Regions from separate parts of the Pseudarthrobacter sp. IC2-21 genome, predicted to be linked through region 3. Evidence: riboswitches for the same ligand, from Rfam matches in the RefSeq annotation. Region 3 holds a riboswitch; each other region holds the start of a gene.

Region 1 (3,266 bases), 1.5 Mb from region 3:
TCCGATGACCTGGAGGCCGTGGTCCAGAAAGCGGCCAAGTCGGCCCGCGACGAAGAGTCCTGACGGCTGAGGATTTTGCCCGGACCAGAGCCACAGCAAGACCGCCGGACAAGAGCCACGAACAAGAGCGCCGGGCTGTGGCCCGAACAAGAGCGCCGAGCCACAGCCCGGCAGCCGGACGGTAAATCCGTTAGACGATGTCCTGGGTCTTCGCGAACCGGGTGATGGCCCGCTGCGTGCCGCGGTTGGCGAGGACCTGGATGATGGTGCTGACCGAGGCCGAGATCAGCGCGAAGGTCAGGGCGGACCGAAGGCTCGTTGGGGTGTCTTCGTGCTTGCCGGTGGGGGGCTTCCGGCCGGTGGACTTTTCCCAGACGGTGTTGACTACCTTGGTGCCGACAAACCCGGCGGCGAGGCTGATTCCGGTGCCGAGCAGCTTGATGAACAGGTTCATGGGGTGAACTCCTTGTGGGCGGATCGGGGGACTGCCTTTAGCCTAACGTGATCAGCGTCCCAGCCGGCATTCAGGCAGGGCGCATGGACCCCAGAATCTCCCTGAGGGCCTCCACCACGAGGTCATGGTCCTGCATTTGCGGCAGCCCCGAGACGGTCACGGTGGCCACGGCGCCCACGCCGGCAACGTACACGGGAAAGGACCCGCCGTGTGCGGCATAGACGGATTCGTCATACCAGCCCTGGTCCTCGATCCTGCCGCCCCGCAGCCTTGCCCGCAGGCCCACCAGCAGCGATGGGATTTCGTACCGCGCGGCTGTGCGCTGCTTGGCCCGCACCCAGTGCTCGTTGTTGGGCGTGGCACCGTCCAGGGCCACGTGGAACAGGACCTGCTCGCCCTTGGTGATGTCGATGGCAATGGGCAGCTTCCTCGTTTTGCCCAGCTCCACCAGCAGCAGCCCCAGGTTGAGCGAATCGTCCTTGCTGAACCGCGGGAACTGCAGCTCGCTGATCTCGCCGTCGATCCTGGCAATCAATGCCTCCAGCGAACCGGGGGGCTGGCTCCCGCCGGCATCGGGATCGAACAGGGTCACATCGGACGGTTCGGCAGTCATGGCCCACAATCTACCGCGGCTGCGGTGTAAACTGGGTCACGCCCATCAGGGCAGATTTATTACGACAGGGGAGCGCCGCCGTCGGGCACTGCAGGAATGCAGCCGGTGGTGGGCGCTGAGAGTGCGGACAGCCGCAGACCCTCGAACCTGATCCGGTTAGTACCGGCGCAAGGGAGTCGAGCTTCTCAGAGTGTCCGGATCCGGGCGGCGCAGGCCGGGCCGAAACCGCGAATACTCTCCCCTCCTGTACCTCAGGAGGTTGACATGACAACAGTAAGCATCAAGAAGGCCGGCTACACCTGGCGCGTAGTGGACATCGTGGTGGCGGCTCTGATCGCCATCGCCGGCGGCGTGATCTTCTGGGCGTGGGACCAGGGCGCGGCGCTGGTCTCGGCACCGATGAACGCCACCTACCCGCCCCTGACCGGCCTGATCTCCGGCGGCTGGATGATTCCGGCCATTCTGGGCATGCTCGTCATCCGCAAGCCGGGCGCCGCACTGTTCTGCGAGGCCGTGGCCGCCACCGGTGAGCTCATGATGGGATCCCAGTACGGCACCACCGTGCTGATCTCCGGCATCCTGCAGGGCCTCGGCGCGGAACTGGTGTTCGCCGCGTTCGGCTACCGGAAGTTCAACCTGCCCACCGCCATGCTGGCAGGTGCCGGGGCAGGCCTCTTCTGTGGCCTGAACGACTCGTTCCTCCCGTGGGGCTGGAACATCGCCTACGAGGCCGGCGACAAAGCCGCCTACATTCTCTTCTGCGCCATCTCCGGCGCCGTAATCGCCGGTGCCGTGTCCTGGGTGGCCACCCGCGGCCTCGCGAGGACCGGTGTGCTGAGCTCCTTCGCGTCCCGGAAGGCCTCCTCGGAGCCCGTCTTCAACTGATGGCCGCTTCCGACGCCGGCGCCTCCGCCGTGCGCCCCGCAGCCGTGTCCGCCCGCGGCTGGGGGTGGCGGCACGCCGGCCGCGCCGTACCCGCCGTCCACGGGCTGGACCTGGACATTGCACCCGGTGAACGGGTGCTGCTCCTGGGCCCGTCAGGCGCCGGCAAATCAACGCTGCTGCATGCGCTGGCAGGGGTGCTGGGGGACGAAGGGGACGACGCCGATGAGACGGGCACGCTGCTGATCGACGGCGCCGAGCCGCGTGCCCGGCGCGGCCGCGCCGGACTTATGCAACAGGACCCTGAAACCCAGGTGGTCCTCTCCCGCGTGGGTGACGACGTCGCCTTTGGCGCCGAAAACCTGGCCGTGCCGCGGGACGAGATCTGGCGGCGGGTGGACGAAGCGCTCGACGACGTCGGGCTGCGGAGTGCCGGCCGCCCGGACGGTGCGGCGGGCCTTCCCCTGGACCACCCGACGTCGGCCCTGTCCGGGGGCCAAAAGCAGCGGCTGGCGCTGGCCGGGATCCTTGCGATGCGGCCAGGGCTGATCCTGCTGGACGAGCCGACCGCCAACCTCGACCCGGCCGGCGTCCTGGAGGTCCGTGACGCGGTGGGCCGCTCCCTCGATAAAACCGGGGCCACCCTGGTGGTGGTGGAACACCGGGTGTCCGTCTGGAAAGACCTGGTGGACCGGATCGTGGTGCTGCAGCCCGGCGTGGCTGCGGGGGTCGGCGCGGCTTCCGGCACCCCCGGCAGCGCCTCCGCAGTGCTCCTGGACGGGCCGCCGGACAGGGTGCTCGCCGAGGCGCGGGACATGCTGATCGACGCCGGGGTGTGGGTGCCGGGGTATGTTCCGGCCACGCGTCCCCGGACCGGCGCTTCCGGCAGCGTGGGCGCTTCCGGAAGCTCGGGTAGCTCCGGCGGAACGGGGGAGCTGTTGCTTGCAGCCGAGCACCTTGCGGTGTCCCGTGAGCGCCCGCGACGCCGGGGGTTCCGGACCATCCCGCCGGTCCCCGTCCAAACCGGCATCACCGCCCAGGTCCGGGCCGGCCAGGCACTGACCGTCACCGGACCCAACGGCGCCGGGAAGTCCACATTCGCGCTGACGCTCGCAGGACTGCTGGCGCCGGTGGCAGGAAAGGTTTCCGCCGCCGTCGAGCTTTCCCAAGGCGCCGGAATTGATCCGTTCAGGTGGAAGGCCAAGCAGCTGATTTCGCGGATCGGCACGGTGTTCCAGGAGCCCGAGCACCAGTTCGTCACAGGGCGCGTCCGGGATGAACTGATGTTCGGTCCGCGGCATCTGGGGCACGGGGAGC
Region 2 (3,266 bases), 460 kb from region 3:
AGTGTGGTGATGGACGCTTCCCGGGGCACGGCATGCGGCGCGCCGTTGAGGGTGATATTCATGCTGTTTCCTTTGTGGGTTGAAGGGTTTCATGGTGCCGGCCGCTAAACCTTGCCGGGTCCAGGGCGGCCCGGTGCGGATCGATCCGGCCATCCAGCAGTTCCCGGCAGATGGCTGCCGCCGCCGGGGCCAGCAACACTCCGTGCCGGTAGAAACCGGTGGCAATAATCAGCCCCCGCACGTGTCCGCCGTCGGGAACGGAGACCCGGCCGAGCAGCGGTGCGTTGTCCGGTGTTGCAGGACGCGCCCGCGCGGTGCACTCGATGAGCTCCAGCTCGGCGACGGCGGGTACCAGGACCTGCGCGTCACGCAGCAGTTGGTAAACGCCGCCTGCAGAGACGGCCGTTCCTGGCGCGGCAGTATCTCCGGCTTCCGGCAGTGCGTCCTCCCGCTGTGTTGCACCGATCACCACTGTGCCGTCCTGGCGGGGGACGATGTATACGGGTACTCCGTGGACCAGGCCCCGTACCGTGGAGGTCACTAATGGACGCAGGTGCTGTGGAACGCGCAGGCGCAGTATGTCGCCGAATACGGGCCTCAGGGGCAGCTGCACCCCGGCCGGCAGGCCCTCCAGGGCAGCGGCCTGAAGGCCGTTGGCTACGATCGTCTCCCCCGCCCGGACCGTTCCGCCATTGGCCAGTTCCACGCCCCGAACCCGGTCCCCCTCCCAGAGGAGTCCGGTGGCCCGGGAACCGACCGCGAAACCGTTGACGGCGCCGTCCACGAAGGTCCCGGCGCCCGGTTGGTGGCCGGCCAGCACTGTCCGGAGCGAGGCGATCAGCCTGCGCGGGTCCACCTGATGGTCCGCGGGAATGTCCAGGGCACACGAAATCGCGGGACTGAGAAGTGGTTCCTTTGCCCTCGCGTCGCGCACCGTCAGCGGCTCGACGAGCAGTCCGTTGGCCTCCTGGACGGCCCGGAGGTCCATCAGCGCCCGACGGTCCGCGGCGTCGGCACCCACGGCGAGGGTCGGCGTCGTCAGGTAGCCAAAGTCCCCCGCCCCGGCCCGGCCGAGGTTTGCCGCGAAGTCAGGCCAGAGACGCGAGGACTCGAGCATCAGCTCCAGGAGGCTTTCCTCCTGGTAGTGCAGCTCACTGACGGGGGCGAGCATGCCGGCGGCCGCCCAACTGGCCCCGGAGCCTGGTTGGTCGTCGATCAGCACTGCGGAACGGCCGGAGGCCCGCGCCTCCCACGCGATGCTGTGGCCGATGACGCCGCCACCGATCACCGCCACGTCCGCGTGCAGGACGGCGGGCCCGTTCATGTAGCTGCCCACGGCAGGATGGGATGTGCTGGCGGACGCGCCGCCGGATGGGGGGACCATGTGTTTCCTTCCCTACGCCGGTACTAGCCGGATCAGGTCAAGCGGTCGGCTCTGACGCCCTCTCAGCCCGGCCGCTTTGTGACGGCTGTAACGGGCTCCCGCAGTACTCGCCCAGTTTAGGGGAACTATGGTGGTTTCCATGAACGTGTCCTCCAGCCCCAGCGCCCTCCCCAGCCCCACTGCCCAGGAGTCCCGCGGATTGCCCCGCGGCGCCAGGTTGTACTTGTGCACCGATGCGCGCCGGGACCGCGGGGACTTTGCCGATTTTGTGGACGCCGCGTTCGCCGGCGGCGTGGACATCATCCAACTCCGCGACAAGGACATCGAGGCCGCCGAGGAGTTGGACCTGCTGGCAGTCCTTCAGGCGGCCGCCGCCCGGCATGGACGGCTCTGGGCAGTGAATGACCGCGCCGACATCGCCATGCTCTCGGGCGCCCCGGTGTTCCACATTGGCCAGCAAGACCTGCCCGTGGCCTCCGCCCGCACGCTGCTGGGGCCCGGCGCCGTGGTGGGGCTTTCCACCCACACCACTGAGCAGGTGGAAGGCGCCATCCGCTTGTCGTCCTCGGTGGCCGGCGACGACGGCCTTGACTATTTCTGCGTGGGACCGGTGTGGGCCACCCCCACCAAACCCGGTCGTGCCGCCGTTGGCCTTGACCTGGTACGTTACGCCGCAGACGCGGTCAAGGCCGCCGCCCACGCCGGTGATGCCGGTGACGCGGGTGATGCGGCCGGTCCGGGTGCCGTGCCGTGGTTCGCGATCGGCGGGATTGACCTGACGAACGTAGAACAGGTGGTGGCGGCCGGTGCCAGCAGGATCGTTGTGGTCCGCGCCATCACGGAGGCGGCTGATCCCGCTGCCGCTGCCAGGGCCCTCCTGGCCGCCCTGGATGCCGGTACCGCCTGAGATTTCCCTGCCGGTTCCGCAGAATCAGCCGGCCGGTTCCGGGAATCCGGCGCACGGCGGGGCGGAGCGTGCACGATCCCCGGAAATCGGGCTAATCTGACTTTTGTGTCCCATCATCGGTTGGCTCCCAACGTCCACGAGAAGACCAACGCTCTCGCGGCAGCCCTGAGTGCACTGCGGACTGAGCTGGAACTGCCCGGGCCCTACCCGGCCGAAGCAGTCCGCGACGCCGAGGCTGCCGTGGCAGCGCATCAGCTGCCGGTCACTGACCTGACGGACGTTGAATTCCTGACCATCGATCCGGCATCGTCCACGGATCTGGACCAGGCGCTGTTCATTGAGCGGGCCAGCGCCGGCTACCGCGTCCTGTACGCCATCGCGGACGTGCCGTCCTTCGTCCGCCCCGGCGGTAGCCTCGACGCCGAAACCCGACGCCGCGGTCAGACGTTCTACGCCCCCGATGGCCGGATTCCGCTGCACCCCGAGGTCATCAGCGAAGAGGCGGGCAGCCTGCTGGCCGACCAACTGTGCTCGGCGTTTGTCTGGGAATTCGGCCTCAACGGCGACGCCCATGTCGACAGTGTGTCCGTGCGGCGGGCCACGATCCGCAGCCGGGCCAAGCTGGACTACAAGGGTGTCCAGGCCCAGATCGACGCCGGAACGGCCGGCCCGGTGCTGCAGCTCCTGAAGGAAGTGGGGCTCAAACGGGTTGAACTGGAGCGGCAGCGCGGCGGGGCCAGCCTCAACATGCCGGAGCAGGAAATCGTTCAACTGCCCGACGGCGGCTACCGGATTGCCGCGGCACCCCAGCTTCCCGTGGAGGATTGGAATGCGCAGATTTCGCTGATGACCGGGATGGCGGCGGCGGACATGATGCTGGCCGGAAAGGTTGGCATCCTGCGGACCATGCCCGCCCCGGACGAACGCTCCCTCCGGCATTTCCGGCTTCAGACGGTGGCACTCGGCAAGCCGTGG
Region 3 (3,266 bases):
GCTGCCAGGAACTGCGCATGCAGGGTCTGGCCCACTTCCGCGTAGAGCCAGAAGCACGGCAGGACTGCCGCCACCAGCACGGCGTAGCTGCCGGCGGCGGAGGCCGCAAGCAGGTGATCCACGTACGACTTGGTGACCGGGCCCAGGGTGCGCTCCACCGTGCGGGTGCTGAGCCAGGTGCGATGCAGCTCGGATTCGACCTCGAGGCACTGTTGGGCGGACCTGGCCCAGAACAGCTGGGCGGCCTCCGTAGGCGCCAGCGCGCTGGCCCGGGCCAGGGCACGGGAATAGCCGTTGAGATAGATGGCATCCTGGGCGAGGTAGTAGGCGAACTGGTCCTCTGCGAGAGTGCCGGCCGCCAGCCCGCGGATGAATTCGAGCCGGTAGATGGCGTCCAGGTCGGGGGCCGCCGCCCGGCGAAGGGTCGCAGCGAAATCTTTGCCGGTGAGTTCCGCGGCTGCGGATTGGGCTGCGGGATCCCCTGCTGCGGATTCAGCCGGAACCGGCGCACCGCCAACAGGTTTCCCGCCGGCCTCAGGCTGGTGGAAATGGTGGAAATGGTTAATTGGGCCGCTCCCGCTTCCCACCTCCAGCAGCCCGGACGCCTGAAGTGCACCCGCGAGCCAGGGCTTTACCTCCCGCAGTGACGCCTCCCAGTCCCCCAGCCTGGCCTGCGCCGTGGCCATGGCCGAGGACAGCGAGCAGCCGGTGCCATGGCTGTTGCGGGTGGGAATCCGGTCTCCGGCCACTTCCACCACCGGGCGTGACAGCAGCCCCCCGGCGTTGACGAGGGCATCCGGGCACGCACCGCCGTCGAGATGGCCCCCCTTGACCAGGATGGTGGCGCCGGTGGCAGCGGCCAGGCGCTTGCCCTGTTCCAGCGCGGTGGCCCAGCTGTGGGCGCGCGGCGCGGCCACAAGGATCGCCAGTTCGGCGAGGTTGGGCGTGATCAGGTCCGCCAGCGGCAGCAGGGTCCGCAGGGCAGCCTCCGCGGATTCTTCCAGCAGCCGGTCCCCGCTGGTGGCCACCATGACCGGATCCAGAACAACGACGGCGGGACGCACCTTTTCGAGCCAGCTGCGGACGGTGTCAATCACCTCCGCGTTGCCCAGCATGCCGATCTTGACGGCGTCGATGGTGATGTCATCACTGATCGCGTCAAGCTGCTGGCGCAGGAATCCGGCCGGCGGCACGTGGACATCCCGGACTCCCCGGGTGTTCTGCGCGGTCAGGGCGGTGATGGCTGCCATGCCGTAACCGCCCAGGGCGGCGATGCTCTTGAGGTCGGCCTGGATGCCTGCCCCGCCGGACGGATCCGATCCTGCGATGGACAGCACCCGCGGAGTATGTCGCACCCCCGCCGCCGCCGAGGATTCCGGTGCAGGGCGCCGGGCAGAACCCTGCGCAGGAGATTGCGTTTCCTGGCTGCTGGAAGATTCTGAGGACGCGGGAGGAAGGACATAGGTCGAAGCCAAAGGAGACATCCCTTCGCCGGTACTAACCGGACAGGTTCAACGGGTGTGGATCTCAGCCGGCCCTTTGCGCGGCACCCCGTGTCAGTAACCCACCCTAGCGTTTACCCGCGTTTGCCGCCTCACATGAAGCCGAAACGGCGGAAGCCCGCACCGCCCCGGAAAAGGGCTGTGCGGGCTTCCGTGGAGGTGTCCAAGCCAACGGGTCAGAGTTCCGAAGCGGGTACTCCTACGCCGAGGATAATCGGCGCGTTGGTTTCTTTCGGCGCAGCCGCCGCACGGGCTTCGGTGCGCTCCGGCGCCTTGGCAGCATGCGTATGACCGGCACTGGCGACCTGAACGGCTTCGTGATGCTCCACCGTGGTGGCGTTGGCTGCGCCCTGGGCTCGGCTCGCGCTCCGGTTCCGCCGCGGACGGCGGGCCCGGGGCTGCTCGGTGTGGTCGGAATAGTCCTTCTCCGCCACGGCGGGAGCCTGGGCAGGCGCCTGGGCCTGGGCCTGGGCAGGTGCCTGGGCCTGGGCCTGGGCGGGAGCCTCGGCAGGCGCCTGCCGGGCAGGCTCGGCGGGGGCAGCCGGGGCCGGTTCGCCAAGCTTGGCGAACGCCTCCGCCAGGCGGTCCAGGGTCAGCGCCGGAGCCTGGGGCTGTTCCTCGTGATGCTCCACGAACGGCAGCACCACCTGCTCGCCGCCGAACGTGAGGACCGCGGCAGGGCGGCCGGTGCTGTCCGTTTCGGACGGATGTGCCGGCGTCGAAGCAGGGGTTGCCGTGCCGGGGGTGCTGCCGGCAGCGCCATGGGCTACTTCCTCGTCGTGCAGGTGGGCGGCGTGTGCAGCGGCCGCGATGTTGGCCAGGGCCACCCTTGTCGCTTCAGCCTTGGCATGGCGTTCGGCATCTGTCGGATCAGGGTGGACCGTGTGGATCTGCACGGGAGCTGCCGGCGCTACGTCCAGCGGCTGGCCGCCGCGGCCGCGGCGGCGCTTCCGGTCGGTCCGGGCGCCCTGCTGGGCTTCCGGGCGGGCGTCGTTGCGCTGGTTGTCCGGCCGCTGTGTGTCCGGCCGGGTGTCCGCCCGCTGCACGTGGTGCTCGGCGGCGACGGTGTTGGCGCGGCGGTGCTCCACAGGATCGTCGTGGGTGACAATTCCGCGGCCGGCGCAGGCCTCGCACTGTTCCCCGAAGACTTCCAGAAGACCGGTGCCCATGCGCTTGCGCGTCATCTGCACCAGACCCAGCGAAGTCACCTCAGCCACCTGATGCTTGGTGCGGTCACGGCCCAGGCATTCCACCATGCGGCGGAGCACGAGGTCGCGGTTGGACTCAAGGACCATGTCGATGAAGTCGATGACAATGATGCCGCCGATGTCCCGGAGCCGGAGCTGCCGGACCACTTCTTCGGCCGCTTCGAGGTTGTTCTTGGTGACGGTTTCCTCGAGGTTGCCGCCGCTGCCGGTGAACTTTCCGGTGTTGACGTCCACCACGGTCATGGCTTCGGTCCGGTCGATGACCAGCGAGCCGCCGGAGGGCAGGAAGACCTTGCGTTCGAGTGCTTTGTGGATCTGCTCGTCGATCCGCCAGGCCGAGAAGATGTCCTGGTCCTTGGTCCACTTTTCCAGCCGGCCCACCAGGTCCGGGGCCACGTAGGTTACGTAGGCCTCGATGGTGTCCCAGGCCTCTTCACCGGAGACGATCAGCTTCGAGAAGTCCTCGTTGAAGACGTCACGGACCACCTTGATGGTGAGGTCCGGTTCGCCGTACAGCAGTTCGGGGGCGAGGATCTTGGTGGAGGTGGACTGGCTT

The links. A riboswitch is a leader RNA that binds a small molecule or an ion and turns the genes downstream of it on or off. The one in region 3 is predicted to bind thiamine pyrophosphate.
Region 1: another riboswitch for thiamine pyrophosphate. It lies ahead of SBP01_RS18145 (ECF transporter S component); the one in region 3 lies ahead of SBP01_RS10925 (bifunctional hydroxymethylpyrimidine kinase/phosphomethylpyrimidine kinase).
Region 2: another riboswitch for thiamine pyrophosphate. It lies ahead of thiO (glycine oxidase ThiO); the one in region 3 lies ahead of SBP01_RS10925 (bifunctional hydroxymethylpyrimidine kinase/phosphomethylpyrimidine kinase).

Annotation. Positions count from the first base shown of each region.
Region 1 is NZ_CP139145.1:3,916,146-3,919,411, reverse strand. It holds gene mnhG (monovalent cation/H(+) antiporter subunit G) at 1-63, shown strand, start outside; gene SBP01_RS18155 (DUF4235 domain-containing protein) at 191-454, opposite strand; gene SBP01_RS18150 (heme-degrading domain-containing protein) at 525-1,067, opposite strand; TPP riboswitch at 1,124-1,259, shown strand; gene SBP01_RS18145 (ECF transporter S component) at 1,332-1,952, shown strand; gene SBP01_RS18140 (ABC transporter ATP-binding protein) at 1,952-3,266, shown strand, end outside.
Region 2 is NZ_CP139145.1:2,823,539-2,826,804, forward strand. It holds gene thiS (sulfur carrier protein ThiS) at 1-62, opposite strand, end outside; gene thiO (glycine oxidase ThiO) at 59-1,324, opposite strand; TPP riboswitch at 1,377-1,496, opposite strand; gene SBP01_RS12975 (thiamine phosphate synthase) at 1,524-2,291, shown strand; gene SBP01_RS12980 (RNB domain-containing ribonuclease) at 2,397-3,266, shown strand, end outside.
Region 3 is NZ_CP139145.1:2,367,732-2,370,997, forward strand. It holds gene SBP01_RS10925 (bifunctional hydroxymethylpyrimidine kinase/phosphomethylpyrimidine kinase) at 1-1,337, opposite strand, end outside; TPP riboswitch at 1,467-1,564, opposite strand; gene SBP01_RS10930 (Rne/Rng family ribonuclease) at 1,679-3,266, opposite strand, start outside.